DNA from 2 places in the Kitasatospora sp. NPDC096140 genome. Region 1 is predicted to be linked to the other one. Evidence: riboswitches for the same ligand, from Rfam matches in the RefSeq annotation. Region 1 holds a riboswitch; the other holds the start of a gene.
The links. A riboswitch is a leader RNA that binds a small molecule or an ion and turns the genes downstream of it on or off. The one in region 1 is predicted to bind cyclic di-AMP.

Region 1 (5,092 bases):
CACGGGCGAGCAGTTGGGAACGGCGGTGCACAAGCACGGCAGCGGCTCCAATCCTGCGGCGCGGCCCCGCGGCCGCCCGTGGCGGGCGGCCGTCGAGCGGGAGTCCGGTGGCAGACGTTAGCGAGTCCGGGCAAGCGAGTCCAAACCCCTACGGACCCGAATATTTGACCCTCAATCGGACATCAGCCCGAGCAGCCGCCAACGCCGCAGGCCCGGCCTTCCGTGGTGGAAGACCGGGCCTGCGAGGAGCCGAACGGGGTCAGACCCGCACGATGCCGCTCAGCGGCATGTTGGTGACGGCCTCGTAGCGGACCGACGCACCCGGCTTGGGGGCGTGCAGCACCTGGCCGTTGCCGGCGTAGATGCCGACGTGGTGGGCGTCCCCGTAGAAGATCAGCAGGTCGCCGGGCTGGGCCTGGGACAGGTCGGTGCCGATCCGGGTGCCGGCGTGGGCCTGCTCCTGCGAGGTGCGCGGCAGCGACACGCCGACCTGGTTGAACGCCCAGACCATCAGGCCGGAGCAGTCGAAGGAGCTCGGGCCGGTGGCGCCCCACACGTACGGGCTGCCGACCTTGGAGGCGGCGGCGGAGAGCGCGGCGGCACCGCGCGAGCTGCCCGGGGCCGGGAGCTTGCCGGCCGGCGTGGACGACGGCGTGGAGAGGTCGGTGCGGCTGTTGTCGCGCGAGGCGCGGTCGGCGTTCTGCTGCGCCTTCGCGGCGGCGTCGGCCTGGGCCTTGGCGTCGGCGGCGGCCTTCTCCTCGGCCGCGCGCAGCGCCTGGCGCTCCTGCTCGGTCAGGGTGTTGAGCAGGTCCTGGGCGGCCTTCAGCTTGGCCTGGACCTCGTCCTTGGAGGCCTTCAGCTGCTGGGTGGTCGACTCCAGCTCGGCGAGCTTGCCCTGGGCCTCGGTGCGGTCCTGGTCGAGCTTGCGCTGCTGCTCCTGGAGCTGCTTCAGCTGGTTCTTCTGGGTGTCACCGGCCTGGTTCAGCGCACCGGCCTGGTTGAGGAAGTTGTCCGGGCTGGACGAGAACATCAGCTGGACGGTCGGGGATATGCCGCCGTTGCGGTACTGCTCCCCGGCGATCTCGGCGAGTCCGCCCTGCAGCTCGGTCACCTGGGCCTGCTGACGGGCCACCTGGTCCTGCAGGCCGGAGACCTGCTTCTCCAGGGTCTGCTGCTTCTCCTGGGCGGCGTTGTACTGCTCGGTCGCCACCTCGGCCTGCTCGTTGAGCTGGTCGACCTGCTCCTTGACCTGGTCCTTGGTCGGCTGCGGGTCGGCGTGGGCGCCGGACTGCGCGGAGAGGGCGACGGCAGCGGCGGCGACACCGGTCAGGATCGAGACCCGGGCGCGACTTGCTGGCTTGGGACGACGATGGGACGCCACGAAGGCGGGCTCCTTCTTCCTACGTCCGCCTACCGGGTGAGCTGACGGGTTCGGGCCGGAAGCATGCCCTACGACGCCTCACGGCCGTTCCAGCGGCCGACCTGGCGCCGATTCACCCCGGAGGAACGTGGTTCCCCGGCTCCGCTCCGCAGCGCCCCCGACCACTGGGCTCCCCTGTCGGGCAGTCGCTTCGACCTGCCCCGCTGCCTCGCGAACTCGGCGGTAACCACCGCCGCCACCCTGGCTGGGTGATCGACAGTGCGGTGGTTCGAGGCACGACCCTAGTAACTGAACCGTGATCGGTTCAAATCCTTGTCAGAAAAAAGACGGAAGATTACCCAAGTTCTTTTGTGAAAATGACCGATGGTGATCACGACCGTACGCAAGGCTGATCAGGTCTCACCCGCCGCTCGCGAAACGGTCGAAAACCCGAACGCCACCCCGTCGGAGGTGGCGCGGATCACAGGGGCCCGGAAGGGCCCCCGGAGGGTGTCGGGCCGTCAGACCCGGCGGATGGTGTTGATCGGCATCGCGTCGGCCTTCATCACCTTCACCACGTCACCGGTGTGCGGCGCGTGGACCACCATGCCGTTGCCGATGTACATCCCGACGTGGTGCATGTCGCCGCCGTAGATGACCAGGTCGCCGGGCTGGGCCGCGGCCAGTCCGGGCACCGCGGTGCCGTAGTGGCCCTGCTCCTGCGAGGTGCGCGGCAGCGAGACGCCGGCCTGGCCGTACGCCCAGAGCATCAGGCCGGAGCAGTCGAAGGTGCTCGGACCGGTGGCGCCCCACACGTACGGCGAGCCCTGCTTGCTCATCGCCTTGGCGACGGCCACCGCGGCGTACCCGCTGGCCGGCGGCAGGTTGCTCAGGTCGACCCGGTCGCTGCCGCGCGAGGCCCGGTCGTCCTGCGCCTGCTGGGCCTTCAGCGCGGTGCGCTCGGCGGCGCTGAGCGAGTTCAGCAGGTCCTGGGCGGCCTGCAGCTTGGTGTTGACGTCCGCCTTGGCCTGGTTCAGGTCCTTGGTGGTGCTGTCCAGCGAGGCCAGCACGGCGGCCGCCTCGGTCTTCTCCTGGTCCAGCCGGCGCTGCTCGTCCAGCAGCGACTTGAGCGCCTCGGCCTGGGTGGCGCTGGCCTGCTGGACCGTCGAGGCCTTCTCCAGGTAGCCCGACGGGTCGGAGGAGAGCATCAGCTGGACGGACGGGTCGATGCCGCCGCTGCGGTACTGGTCGCCGGCCACCTCGGCCAGGCCGCCCTGCAGCTGGGTCATCTGCTCCTGGCCGCGGGCCACCTGGTCCTGCAGCTGGTCGGCCTGCTTGCGCAGCTGGTCGGCCCGCTCCTTGGCGCCGTTGTACTTCTCGGCCGCCTGCTCCTGCTCCTCCTGGAGCTGGTCGATCTGCGCCTTGACGTCCGTTTTGTTCGGCTGCGGCGCGGCGTGCGCGGCCACCTGGGCGGAGAGGGCGACCGCGGTCGCAGCGGCAGCGGTGAGCACGGAGATCCGCGCGCGGCTCGGCTGCTTGGGACGGCGGTGGGAGGCCAAGGGACCGGCTCCTTCTTCCAACGGACTCACCCGATCGGATGAGGAACCGGAAAATAGGTTTGACGCCAGACCCTAGTGCGGATCTATCCGCTTTGCCACTCCCCCGAAGGCGTGAACCCCGTTCACCACACCGGCTTCACCGCACCCGCACACGGTCGTGGACGCGGCGCTGACCAGGTGTCATCCTAGCGGGCCGACGCTCAGGGCCGCGCCAGCCGGTTCAGCAGCAGCACCGACGCCACCGGGCGCGCGCCCGCCTTCCGCACGCCCTCCGCAACCTCCCGGTCGGCGGAAACCACGACCACCGGACGGCCCTGCGGCTCGGCCCGCACCAGACGGCGGATCAGCTCGTCCGCGGTCTCCCCGGTCCGGCTGAACCGCACCCGGACCCCGCGCGGCGGCGCCATGATCACCGGAACGTCCAGGTCCTGGCCGTCGAACACACAGGTGACCTCCGCCTGGGTGCGCTGGGCCAGCATCGCCAGCCCGCCCAGCAGCCGGATCCGCTGCTGCTCCAGCGGCAGCGTCGGATAACCGGTCTTGGTCACGTTGTAGCCGTCCACCACCAGGTGCACCTGCGGGATCGCCAGCAGCTGGTCCAGCAGCGCCGGGTCGTCCTCGGCCAGCCCGCGCCGCGCCACGTCGTGCGGCGAGGCCGCGCCCGGCACCACCGCCTCCACCAGGTCCGCCGGGCGGATCTGGGCGACCGGCAGCGCCAGCTCCCGCTGCAGACCCTGGGCCGACTGCAGCACGGTGTCCAGCAGCAGCCGCAGCCGCATGTCCTCGACGCTGCGCCCCTCGCGGGCCGACCGGCGGCCCTGCTCGGCGGCGTTCTCCAGCTCCGAGAGCCGGTGCTTGAGCCGCCGCGCCTCGGTCTCGGCCGCGCTGCGCTCGGCAGCGCCCTGGGCCCTCACCGCCTCCAGTTCCCCGGCCACCCGACGCGTCTCGGCCTGCGCCCGGCGGGTGTCGCTCTCCAGCGACCGCACCTTCTTGCGCAGCGACTCGGCCTCCCGCCGGACGCCCTCGAACTCCACGCGCTGCCGGTCCAGGTCCGCCCGCGCGGTGGCCCGCACCTCGGCCAGCTCGGCCTGCAGCTTCTCCACCAGCCGGGTCGCCTCCGCGGCCGCGTCCTCGGCGCCGGCCCGCTCGGCCTCCTCGCCGGCCTCGGCGACCAGCCGGCTCCAGCCCGCCGAGCGCACCAGGTAGGCGGCGGCCGCGACGTCCATCGGATCGGCGGCGCCGGGGACGCTGCCCGACTCCAGCGCCCTCACCAGGTCCGGCTGTCCCAGCCGCAGCCGCTCCGCTATCCGCACCCGGAAGGCCGGCTCCGCCTCCAGCGCGGCCGCCAGCGCGGTGGCCGCGTACTTGGCGCGCCGCGCGGGGGTGAACTTCACGTACTGACGCAGGCTCTGCGGGAGTTCGCCCGGCGGCAGTCCGCCCAGCGCGTCCGAGGCCAGCCCGACCACCCGTCGGCGCACTCCCTCGGGCAGCGGCCGGTCCAGCTTCTCGGCGCCGCGCTCCGACGCGGCCCCGGAGGCGTCGGAGGACTCGGCCGGGTCTGCCGGGTCTGCCGGGTCGGACGGAGCGGTCTGCGCCCCGACGGCATCGGGTCCGCCGGCCGCCGCGTCGACGGCTCCGGACGCAGCGCCCTCCGCCGGTCCCGTCCCGGCGTCCGGCACCTGCGCCTGCGCAGCGGGCCGAAGCCCCTGCGCTTCGCCGGGCTCCTTCGCTGCGTCCACCACGTCCTCGGCTCCGATCCTGTTCTCCGGCGGGGTACGGCCGCGACCCCCCGTCGTCACGCCCCGTGCGTCTTGTTCCGTATTGTCCGGTGTGGCGGACGGGCGCGCCGCGCGCCGCCCGCCGCACCCGCGGGCATCAGCCCTGCTCGGCCGGGGCCTCCGCGCCCTCGGCACCCGGACGGGCCACCAGCTCGACCTGGTCGACGGCGTTGCACCAGCGGCAGCGCACCGACTCGACGGTCTCGCTCAGCACCTCGGTCTCCTCGACCTTGGAGTCGCCGGCCAGGTCGAAGTGCAGGAACTCGGTCACCCGCGCCGTGCGGGTCACGTCGAACCGGGTGAGGTTTCCGCACAGGGTGCAGCGCCAGCGCGTCTCGGCAGTCAGGGCGGGGACGGTCATCGGGGGTCCTCTCGGGTGGTCCCTGCGTGGGCTA
Region 2 (5,092 bases), on a different contig from region 1:
CGGTGGGCGGCAGCGGCTCGGTGAGCAGCGCGTTCGGCAGCAGGATGACCACGCGGACACCGCCGTACGGGGAGGGCGCCGAGCTGAGGGTGACCCGGAAGCCGTACTGCTCGGCGAGCCGGCCGACCGCGGCCAGGCCCAGCTGCGGGACCTCGCCGAGGCGGGAGACCTCCAGGGTGCTGCCGCCGGCGAGCGCGGCGGCGGCCTTGGCGACGGCCTGCTCGGGCATGCCGACGCCGCCGTCGTCGATCTCGATGACGGCGCCGTTGTGCACCGGCATCAGGGTGACGAACACCTGGGTGCTGGGCGGGGAGTAGCGGGTGGCGTTGTCCAGCAGCTCGGCGATCGCGTGGATCAGCGCCTCGGCCGCGGCGCCGACCACCGCGGTCTCGATCCGGCTGCGGACCACCACCCGCTGGAACGGCAGGATGCGCGACTGGGCGCCGCGGACGACGTCCTCCAGGGTGACCGGCTCCGGCCAGTGCCGGCCGGCCCGGGCGCCGCACAGCACGGCCAGGGTCTGGGCCAGCCGGGCCTGTTGGGCGGCCGCGTGGTCGGCCTTGAGGAGGCCCTCCAGCAGTGCCGGGTCGTCGTGGGTGCGTTCCATCTCGTCCAGCAGCGCCTGCTGGTCGTGGGCCATCACCAGGATCCGGCGGGCCACGCTGAGGAAGGCGCGCTGGGTGGAGGCGGTGAGTTCCTGCTCGTGCTGGACGGCGGCCAGGTCCACGCCCCGGCGGGAGAGTTCGGCGGTGAGCTGTTCCTGGAGCCGGGCGAGTTCGTGCTGCAGCCGGTCGGCGCGGCCGCGCTGGGTGACGGACACGGCGTGGTAGCGCGCGGCGGCCACGAGGGCGAGGACGGCGAGCACGCCGGTTGCCGTTACTGACCACTGAGTCATCGTCACGCGGCGAATTCTAGGGTGATGATCCTACGAAGGTGTGAACGGATCTCGCCAAGTGACCGGATCTCGTCAAAATCAAGTCAATCCGCCCGCATTCCGGACTCGTTCGTCCCCGATCGCCCTCTGGGGCAAGCCCTCGGGGCGGCTCCGCCGGGTCGGCCGCCACCCGTCCCGAACCCACCCGATGGCCGGTTCGCGCCCTGGGATGTGTGGGGCCTGTGTGCAGGGTGTCGCGAAAGCGGATCCGCGGGGCCGGCGGCGTCTTCCCTCGGCGCCTCCCTCCGACGTTTCCCCCGGCGTTTCCCCCGGCGTTTTTCTCTCGGCGTCCACCCGTCCTCCGTCGGGGCGGCGCGGGGGGTCGGCCGGCTCGACGCCCCGTGTCCGCCGGTCCGCCGGGTGCGTGGGCGGCTCGTCAGGCGGGCCAGGCGCGGAGGCCGGTGGTGAGGGTGGCGATGAGGCGGTCCTGGGTGGTGGTGAGGTCCTCGGCGAGCCGGAAGGCACCGGCGGTGCTGAGGGAGGCGAAGCCGTGGGCCAGGGAGCGGACGGTCCGGGCGGCGTGGATCGCCTCGGAGCCGTCGAGCCCGTACTCCCGCAGGACGGCGATGATCACGCCGACGAGTCGCGCGGCCGCTTCGGCGAGGTCGTCGTCGGGCTGCGGGGCCTGGGGGAGGGCGTTGTAGCGGTGCGGGTGCTCGGTGGCGTACGCGTGGTAGGCGCGCAGGACGGCGGCGACGGCGTCGTCCCCGCTGCGGCCGACCGCGGCGGCGGCGAGGCAGTCGGCCAGTTCCCCGGTGACCCGGACGGCGATCAGCCGCCGCAGTTCGGCGAGGCCACCGCTGACGTGCTTGTACAGCGAAGGGGTGGCGACGCCGGCCCGGGCGGCGACCGCGGCGAGGGTGAGGGCTTCGGTGCCCTGTTCGTCCAGGAGGGCGATGGCGTGGTCGACGACCTGGTCGGGGGTCAGTCCTATGCGGGGCATGGTTTCGGGCTTCTCTCGTGCGGGAGTCGGCGGCGGTCGGGCGGTGGTCCCGCCGTGGTCGGCCCGGTGGCCGGCCGGTGGTGGGCCGGTGGCGGGCCGGGTGGGCCGGGTGGGCCGGGTGGGCCGGGTGGACCGGCGGTCGGGCGGTCAGGCGAGTTCGGCGAGGAAGGGCAGCAGGGCGTCCGCGGTGGCCTGCGGGTCGTCGGCCATCGGGTAGTGCCCGGACCCTTCGATCATCGCCTTCCGCGCGCCCAGTGCCGCGACCTGCCGGTCGGCGACGAGCTCCGGCCTCGGGAAGTCGGGGTCCTTGCTGCCCATGACCACCAGCGCCGGGCACCGCACGGCGGCCGTCCAGCCGACCGGCGAGGAGTTCCCGGTGACGTACCCGCGGGTGGCGGTCTTGCGGCCCGGGGTGCGCAGCGCGGCGACCAGCCCGTTCACGTAGGCGTCGAAGTCGGCGGGCTTGGCGCCGGGGAAGGCCATCCGGCGCAGGTAGAAGCCCCAGAAGGCGGGCCAGTGGACGAGCGCCGCGCCCATCAGGCCGAGCACGCCGCGCATCAGGGCGCCGGGCCGCGGGTTCTCGACGAAGGCGTCGATCAGGACGATCCCGGCGACCCGCTCCGGCGCGTCCCCGGCGACCTTGACGACCGTCGCGCCGGTGTAGGAGTTCCCGGCGAGGACGGCGCGCTCGATGCCGAGGTGGTCGAGCAGGGCGAGGACGTCGTCGGCGATGGCGGCGGGGCCGTAGTCGTCCCAGGCGATGGACGACTCGCCGAAGCCGCGCAGGTCCATGGTGACGACCCGGTGGCCGGCGGCGACGAGCAGCGGGCGGAGGTGCCGGTACGCGGCGCGGCTGTCGAGCATGCCGGGCAGCAGGACGACGGGGGTGCCGTCGCCCTGCCGGGTGTCGTCGAAGGCGATCCGCCCGCCGGGGAGGGTCAGGTACTGGGTGTCCGGGGTGATGGTGGCGTTCATGGTGGGCCTCCTCGGTCCTCCGCTGCGGGCATCGGCGGTGCTGCCGATAGCCATAAAGCTAAGGCTAATAGCCTTAGCCGTCAAGTGCTCGACCGCGGCGGAGGGGGGAGGGGGTGTCGGGCGGCCCGCCTCAGACCCCCTCGACCTTGAACGGGTCGTGCTCGCTGAGCAGCTTCTCCAGCCGGGCCTGGTCGACCCGGCTGACGATCTCGTTCGTCTCCTGCCGGTCCCGGACCACCTTCGCCAGGGTGAACGCGGAGCTGACGGTGTAGAGGAGGCCGATCCCGAGGAACGCCCGGGTCCACCCGCCGACCGGCAGGTAGGCGATCCCGACGGCGAGGGCCGTGCCCGACAGGGCGAAGGAGAGGATGGCCTGGATGTAGTAGGCGGCCGTCGTGCGGTTCTGCATCGGTGCGCTCATGGCGTCAGGATGCGGCCGCCCGACCGGGCCGCACATGAGTAGGAGTACTCAGATGGGGTGCTCGTGTCGAAGGGGCGTTCGTTGACGTCCTATCACTCGCTCCACGGCCGTCCCGGACGGATGGCTTGGAATCAGAGCGTCCTAGGATTAACGTTTGATAACGCAGCGCGGTTGTCAACGCCGTACCCAGACGGCACCGTGCGCCGTCGCCTAATCCCGCCGGCCGGCCTCCGGGCAGGTCAGGGAGCCGGGGAACCACGTTCCTTGGGGTGAATCGGCGGGGCCCCGGCCCGGCCGTAGGAGACCTTCCTGCTCCGAACCCGTCAGCTAACCCGGTAGGCGCGAAGGAAGGAAAGGAGCGCGCCTCCGTGGCGTCGACGCACACTCCGGCACACCCGGCCGGCCCCGCAGCCGGTACCCAGCTCCTCGACCACCCCGGTGCGGACGGCCCCGAGGCCCTCGGCCCGGAGGCCGAGACCAACCGGCACCGGATGCCGCGCCAGGTCCGCGGCACCTCCCCGCTGCTCGGCGTCACCGCCGTCGCCGCCACCCTGGGCGCCACCGGCTTCGCCTCGGCCACCCCGGCCGCCGCACCCGCCGTCGAGGCCCCGGACGAGACGCCGGTCGCCCTCTCCGCCGACCCCGGCCTCGCGCTCGCCGCCCGCATCCAGCAGCAGGCCGACAGCCAGCGCACCGCCGCCGAGGAGACCGCCCGCGTGCAGGCCGCGCAGGAGGCCGAGGCCAAGGCCGCCGCCAAGGAGGCCGAGGCCAAGCGCGCCGCCGAGGAGGCGGAGGCCAAGCGGGCCGCCGCCCTCACCCTCCCGGTGAAGGACTACCGGCTCTCCGCCCACTACGGCCAGAGCGCCCGCTACTGGGCCAACCTGCACACCGGCCTGGACTTCGCCGCCGACACCGGCACCCCGGTCTACGCGCTCGGCCAGGGCACCATCACCTCGGCCGGCTGGTCCGGCTCCTACGGCTACCGGATCGTCGAGACCCTGCCCGACGGCACCGAGATCTGGTACTGCCACCTCTCCTCGATCATCGCGGGCTCCGGCAAGGTCACCTCCGGCCAGCAGATCGGCAAGGTCGGCGCGACCGGCAACGTCACCGGCCCGCACCTGCACCTGGAGGTCCGCCCCGGCGGCGGCGCCCCGGTCGACCCGGAGCCCTGGCTCCAGCAGCACGGCCTCAACCCGTAACGGACACCCGGAGGCCCGTAGCGGCCTCCCGGAAGCCCGCAACAGTCACCCGGAAGCCCCCGGCCGCACGCGGCCGGGGGCTTCCGGGTGCCACGGCGGCTACTCCTCGGCGGGCAGCTGCGCCAGGTAGGCGTCGATCTCCTCCTGGCCCGGCTCCGGCGCCAGCTCCGGGAACTCCGCCACCAGCAGCCGCGGCAGCCCGGGCACCGTCCACTCCCCGAACAGGTCGAGCGCCGCGTCGACCGCCGCGTCCTCGAAGTGCCCGAAGTCCCCGGCCAGTTCGTCCGGCATCGGGCGCCCGAGCGCGGTCAGCTCGGCCAGGTTGCGGTAGCTGCGCCGCATCAGGCCCTGCTCCAGCAGCCGCCGGGCGCCGTCCGTGGCCATGCCGACCGACAGCACCCGTCCCGGTCCCCAGCCCTGCTCGTCCGGCTCGTCCAGCCAGCCGGTGGGCACCAGCGCCTCGTACGCGGCCAGCCGCTCCTCCTCCGCCAGCCCGGCGAAGCCGGTCAGCCAGTCCCGCACCGCCGCCCCGTCCGCGACGTCCACCCCGTGCGCGTGCAGCAGCAGCGCGTACAGCCGGGGCCAGGTCACCAGGTCGGCGCGGCGCAGCAGCCCGG

Region 2: it holds a riboswitch for cyclic di-AMP, as region 1 does, so the genes downstream of both, ABT048_RS33695 (M23 family metallopeptidase) here and ABT048_RS18895 (NlpC/P60 family protein) in region 1, are expected to answer to the same signal.

What each region holds. Positions count from the first base shown of each region.
Region 1 is NZ_JBEOUW010000016.1:118,148-123,239, forward strand. It holds gene ABT048_RS18890 (C40 family peptidase) at 1-37, opposite strand, end outside; gene ABT048_RS18895 (NlpC/P60 family protein) at 260-1,381, opposite strand; cyclic di-AMP (ydaO/yuaA leader) riboswitch at 1,392-1,545, opposite strand; gene ABT048_RS18900 (C40 family peptidase) at 1,882-2,919, opposite strand; gene ABT048_RS18905 (NYN domain-containing protein) at 3,120-4,421, opposite strand; gene ABT048_RS18910 (hypothetical protein) at 4,795-5,058, opposite strand.
Region 2 is NZ_JBEOUW010000045.1:25,218-30,309, reverse strand. It holds gene ABT048_RS33715 (ATP-binding protein) at 1-895, opposite strand, end outside; gene ABT048_RS33710 (TetR/AcrR family transcriptional regulator) at 1,311-1,877, opposite strand; gene ABT048_RS33705 (alpha/beta fold hydrolase) at 2,025-2,852, opposite strand; gene ABT048_RS33700 (YiaA/YiaB family inner membrane protein) at 2,983-3,273, opposite strand; cyclic di-AMP (ydaO/yuaA leader) riboswitch at 3,471-3,629, shown strand; gene ABT048_RS33695 (M23 family metallopeptidase) at 3,642-4,475, shown strand; gene ABT048_RS33690 (hypothetical protein) at 4,575-5,092, opposite strand, start outside.